One region of the Peribacillus sp. Aquil_B1 genome, then DNA from elsewhere that is predicted to be linked to it. Evidence: riboswitches for the same ligand, from Rfam matches in the RefSeq annotation. Region 1 holds a riboswitch; the other holds the start of a gene.
What was found. A riboswitch is a leader RNA that binds a small molecule or an ion and turns the genes downstream of it on or off. The one in region 1 is predicted to bind S-adenosylmethionine.
Positions count from the first base shown of each region.

Region 2: another riboswitch for S-adenosylmethionine. It lies ahead of mtnK (S-methyl-5-thioribose kinase); the one in region 1 lies ahead of MPH60_RS11515 (Na+/H+ antiporter NhaC family protein).

Region 1 is NZ_JAKXEE010000001.1:2,348,415-2,351,602, forward strand. It holds gene MPH60_RS11515 (Na+/H+ antiporter NhaC family protein) at 21-1,328, opposite strand; SAM riboswitch class I at 1,519-1,626, opposite strand; gene MPH60_RS11520 (SOS response-associated peptidase) at 1,905-2,576, opposite strand; gene MPH60_RS11525 (hypothetical protein) at 2,637-2,792, opposite strand; gene hutG (formimidoylglutamase) at 3,073-3,188, opposite strand, start outside.
Region 2 is NZ_JAKXEE010000001.1:1,575,885-1,579,072, forward strand. It holds gene mtnA (S-methyl-5-thioribose-1-phosphate isomerase) at 1-743, opposite strand, end outside; gene mtnK (S-methyl-5-thioribose kinase) at 758-1,960, opposite strand; SAM riboswitch class I at 2,039-2,192, opposite strand; gene MPH60_RS07950 (carbon-nitrogen family hydrolase) at 2,264-3,046, opposite strand; gene MPH60_RS07955 (pyridoxal phosphate-dependent aminotransferase) at 3,146-3,188, shown strand, end outside.

The DNA of each region.
Region 1 (3,188 bases):
ACCCGTTCCTCAACTTTGTTTTAGTTCTTCGATCCATCATTTCCCGGCTGAAACCGTGGAAAACCAATCAGGATGGCAATGACAGCACAAAGTCCAATTAGTATCGGGTAATATGAATACTGCAGGATGCTTATCGGAGAAATCTTTGCTACCCCTGCTGCAACAAGCAGTTGTGCCCCATATGGAATCAACCCTTGGATACAACATGCAAATATGTCAAGCAAGCTCGCTGATTTCCGCGGATCAATCCCATACTTTTCAGCGATATTTTTGGCAAGTGGCCCGGCAATTATAATCGAAATCGTGTTATTTGCCGTTGAAAGGTTCGTCAAACCAACAAGCCCGGCAATGCTGAATTCCGCGCCTTTTTTTGATTTGCTATTTCGGGTCACTAGGTGGAGTAGATAATCGATGCCACCATTATGTTTGATTACAGCTACCATACCTGCAATTAAAATGGCAAGGAAGGAGATTTCATACATTCCCGCCATTCCTTCTCCAACTTTTTGGATGACACCCAACGGTTGATAACTTCCGTCCGCCAACCCGATAATTCCGGCAAAGACGATTCCGATGGAAAGGACCAAGAACACATTGACTCCTGCCAATGCAGTGATCAATACGCAAAGATATGGAAGAATCTTCACCCAATCATAAGACTGTTGGGAGATGTCGGCTTGTTCACCCATCGTTAAAATTCCCAGGATGGCACATGTGATGATGGCTGCAGGTAAAACGATGAAAAAATTCACTTTAAACTTATCCTTCATTTTCGTTCCCTGAGTTCGAACTGCAGCGATTGTCGTATCTGAAATGAAGGAAAGGTTATCCCCAAACATCGCACCACCAATAACGGCCGCCATTGAAAGGGCAAGCGAAATATCTGTTTGCTCACTAATCCCGACCCCGATAGGTGCCAGTGCAACAATCGTTCCCATGCTTGTCCCCATGGATAGTGAAATAAAACAAGCGATGATGAAAATCCCTACCATTAATAAATTTTGCGGAAAAACGGCTAAGGCAAGATTCACTGTTGATTCAACTGCCCCCATGCCATTGGCAACTTCGGCAAAAGCTCCGGCTAAAAGGAAAATGATAACCATTAACATAATATTGGCGTCCCCGGCACCTTTACAGAAGATATCAACCTTTTGATTGAATGTCTCTTTCCGATTCATTGCCAATGCAGCTGCCGAAGCAATTGAAATCGCTACAATCACCGGAAATGAATAAAAATCTTTAGTGATGATTCCGGACCCTATAAATAAAATTAAAAATACGACAAATGGGATCAATGCCCATGGATTCCCTTTCTTGTTTGCACTCATGATGTACACCTCTTTTTATTTTTCCCGTGACATGTGTCACAGCTCTTATTTTATTAACAGTTTTCGCAAATAACACCCGTTTGAACTTGATTATCAAGTCATGGAGCTATAGCCAAGAAACTGTCAGCATAAAAAAGACCCCTTCTATGTTAACAACAAGAAGAGGTCTTTTAATTTATAAAAAACACCCTTCTTATCTTTCAGGCGAAAATCAGCCTGCTGGATTTGGCACAGCACTCCTATTAAGTCCGCTGCCGAGACATCTTCGGGCCAGTCCCTCCGTCTCTCTTGATAAGAAGATCTAAATTATATAATTTATCAAAAATTACGATGTCTACCAGAAAAGGACCAGGCTGAAAAGTTGCCGAAACCGATCTAGTTTCTGAAAGTGTCACCGAAAGTCGTTTTGAAAAGCAAATATAAGAGTACAGCATTTTGTCTATTTTCGCAAGGATTAGTTTTAAATTATTTCTCATGCACTCCTTACTGATTATAAAGAGATCTTGACATATGCAGTTAATCAGTTATTTTCATTTATCGGAAAGAGTTCATATAAAAAAGAGGTCTAATGACCTCTCAGCAAATTTGTTGTATTAGGGTCGATGAATTATTCTTTGTCGAGTTCACATCAGTCGATACCTCAAAGGCTTCCATCTGTTCCGAATCGAATGACTTTAAATACTGCTGCAGATATGCAGGATCATTATTGGTTGGATTCAACCAATCTTTTTCATCTTCTGGTTTAAGGATGACAGGCATACGATCATGAATGCTAGTCATTAGCTCATTAGGAACGGTTGTTATAACGGAGCACGAATAGACGCTGATGCCTTCAGGAGATTTCCAGGATTCCCAGATACCCGCCATTCCAAATGGAGCATGATTCTTCAGTTTTATTCGCATCGGTATTTTTCTTTCCGGTGTCTTCTTCCATTCATAAAAAGAGTCAGCGATTATCAAGCATCTCTTCTTCATATACGCATTCCTGAAGCTTGCTTTCTCAGCAATGGTTTCCGCTCTGGCATTAATCATTTTGTAGCCCACTTTTTCGTCTTTTGCCCAGAAAGGAATGAGTCCCCACCGAAGATATCCAAGTCGATTCCTTGCCCCGTCATTAATGACGGAGAGGACGGATTGGGAGGGAGCAATATTGTAGCTGAATTGGTATTCCTCATCAAACGATCCTTGAATATCAAACCGATCTTTTATTTCTTCAATATCAGTGAAAAGAGTAAAACGTCCACACATACTATCGCCTACCGTATTAGAATTTATTACAGTGTAACAAATCACACGGGCAGGCACAAATCAGCGTTCTAAAATCCTGATGTCGGTAAATGGTTGATTAAATAATTCGCTGGAAATCAAAAGAGTTCCAAGGACTTCTCTTTCATCTTCAGCTTTAATGATTTCCGACAAGATCAAGGTACTGCCATTCCTGACCGTCACTTTATATTCATTCATAAAAAAATCCCCCCTAGATGGTTGTTATTATAAACCAAAAACCCACAAGTATCATAGTGAACTTTGGCCGAGTCATGGTTAAACCAATAACGGGTAGGCAAGCAATTGCTGGACCATTAACCCGTGTAAATAAGGCGTAAAAAAGACCGTCCATGAATGATTCACGGACAGCCTGGGTGCTGTCAAAGGTTTTAGCCTCAACTGATAGTTGATCATGGAGATAACATTGAGGAAAGCTGGAAGGACCAAATTCGAATTGCCCCTCTTCCATGTCCACTCATTATTTAAAATGCAGCAAAACTTCATTTATTAAATGTGCTGCTAATGTTACGGTTTTATTATTTTCGTCCAACGAAGGATTCACTTCCGAAATGTCAAAGGAGAGAATCTTTTCAT
Region 2 (3,188 bases), 770 kb from region 1:
GTATCTCCATTAGCCGCAATTCTGTCGGCACCGACAATGATACCATTTATTCCTTTCTGGTGAATCGTATGGGCAGCCATATTATCAGAAATTAATGTGACATCAATCCCCGCTTGCATCAATTCCCAGGCAGTCAAACGCGCTCCTTGCAGGACAGGCCTGGTTTCACATGCATACACTTTTAGCGGAAAGTCTTTTTCTTTAGCCAGGTGGAAGGGAGCCAAGGCTGTGCCATATCGAGCCGTGGCGATTCCCCCAGCGTTGCAATGCGTTAGAATGGAATCTCCTCTAGTGAATAAGGATAAACCATGTTCCCCGATTTTCCTGCACATTTCTTCATCTTCGGCAAAGATGGCTTTAGCCTCCGATACAAGTGCTTCCTTGGCAGTTGAAATGCTTTGCGCGGCTTGCAGAGTATTTTCCATCCTCCTTAACGCCCAAAAAAGGTTGACAGCAGTTGGCCGTGAAGAGGCGAGTTTTTCAATATGCTTCGCTACATTCTTTTTGAATTCCGCTAATTCAGCGGTTGTTTCCTGTTTTGCACCAAGTGCAACACCAAATGCTGCAGTCAGTCCAATTGCTGGGGCTCCGCGAACTTTTAATGTCAAAATGCTGTCATATACATCATCAACAGAATGAAGTTCAATAAATTCAGTTATGGAAGGAAGGGCTTGTTGATTTAATAATGTAATATGGGTATCAGCCCATTGTACCGAATAAGGTAATGGTGCTAGTGTTGTCATGTGCAGGTCTCCTTTTAAATGGTTGAATAAGATGGCAGTGTACGTTGCTTCAACGCTTCAATGACAGCTGGAACATCCAATTCTCCCCGTTTTTTAATTAAAAAAGCACCAATTTCCAATGTTGCCGTTTTGGCAGCGATCCTTGTTTCTTTATCTTCAATGACATTTAAATCGGCAACATGGGAAAGTCCGATGGTTCGCCGAATCAGTTCACAGCCGGCAAAGCCGAATGCATCTTTTTTGAATTTTGTCAGTAAATAAGGCAGATAACCTTTCACATGGCGAAATGGGCTTTTATTTTGGCCTTCCCATAATTCGGAATAAGTTTCTTCAAAGACCTTCCAAAATTCATTAAGGTGTGTGTAAATCTCTTCCTTTCCAACGCTATTACGTGTGACTGCCTGAAAGAGAAGGTTGGCGGTGTATTGACCCAGGTCAAAACCAACTGGACCATAAAAAGCGAATTCCGGATCGATAACCTTTGTTTCAGTTTCACTTGCAAATATACTTCCAGTATGTAAATCTCCATGAAGCAAGGCTTCCTGCTCGGTTTCAAAGCTTTGTTTCAGCTTAGCGACCTCAAGAATCACTTCTTTATCATTCCATATATTTTTGGCGGCATCAGTCAATTCCACCTCGAAATCTCCCGGGAGTTCCTCAAAAAATGGATCAGTGAAAATAAAGACTTCAGTGATTTTGCAGAGTTCGGGATTCGTGAAATGGCGGGCCACTTCCTTTTTCGCAGAGGGTTCTAAATGATAATCGGATGTATAAAATGCCGTTTTCGCCACATATTCACCAATATGCTGTGAAAGCAATGGATAGGAATCTCCTTCGATCAATCCTGTTCTAACGATTTTCAAGTGCGATAAATCCTCCATGACCGTGATGGCAAGCTGTTCATCAGAATAATAGACTTGCGGTACGAATTCTGGGCAATAACTTCTGAAATGAATCAACGCATTCGCTTCAATGGCAGCTCTTTTCAAAGTCAGCGGCCAGCTCTCACCAAGTACCTTGGCATAAGGGACCGCTTGTTTCATTATAATCCCTTTATTTGTGACTGTATCTGTAATATGAAAAACATAATTTAAGTTTCCATCGCCGATTTCTATACATGTTAAACTTGCATCCGCATTGACCAACCCAAGTTTTTTTGCAAGGGTTATGGCTGTTTCGTTTGTCAATCTCTTAAAATTTGAATGGTTTTGAGTCATTCTTTTCCCCTCCGGATTCAAAATAAGAATAAAAAAGCCTCTTTCATATAGAAAGAGGCAGAAGTTTTGGCTTCGGACCTCTTATCTTCCAGAAAATGAATTCTGGTGGAATTAGCACCGTGCTCTGTGGATTTTATAATCCGGCGGTGAATCCGCCCCATTTCACAATGGTATTACAGTCGGTTGCTGGGCTTCATAGGGCCTTTATCCCTCAGCCTGCTCTTGATAAGAGTAAATGTTTTCTGAAATTTTAATCTTCGGGAAAATAATATCAACTTTTTAAATAGTTTGTCAATGGGTAAATTAATAAAAATCAGGACGGCGATCTTCGAATACAGGTATTTTGTTACGTGCTTCCGTAACTTTATTGAAGTCCAAGGTGCCTGTCAGGAGTTCGTTTCCTTCTCCGGCTTCACTTATGATATTCCCCCAAGGATCAATAATCAAGGAATGACCGGCAAAGATATTATTGACATCAGAGCCTGAACGATTAACGGCTACAACATAGGCTTGGTTCTCGATGGCACGGCTAATCAATAAGGCTCTCCAATGATCGAGTCTTGGCTTTGGCCATTCAGCCGTAACGAATAGAACTTCGGCGCCTTTAGCGGTATGGGCTCGTTGCCATTCAGGGAAACGGATGTCATAACAAATGAAACCAGCACATATTTTTTCATCAAGTGTAAATAAACCATCTTTTTCTCCTGGCTTCAGGAAATGATGTTCATCCATTAACTGAAATAAGTGAAGCTTATCATATTCTTTTATGAGATTTCCCTGTTTATCGATGATTATCATGGTGTTATAGATTCCCTTGCTCGTTTTTTTCGCAATGGAACCGCCTACGATGTGAATCTCGTGTTTCCTTGCCTGTGTTTTAAGAAATTCAATCGTTTTTTCCGCCTCTTGATCAGCAATCTCATTTAACCTGCTTAAGTCGTATCCGGTTGTCCAAAGCTCTGGTAAAATGATGATATCGGGTACTGACCGTGCTGCTTTTTCCAACCATTGTTCCGCAACCTGAAAATTGATATCAGGTTGCCCGAATGCTATATCCATTTGAATACAAGCTATTTTCCACTTCATCGTTTAAAACCCCCACATGTAAAAAATGCTTTACAAGACTATGATAAACATATATCATTTGTGACTAGAATTTCAAGAAATTTCAGAGAAGGTGTATAAATGGTGCAATTCGAAAAATCCGGACAGCTTCAGGACCTGCCCA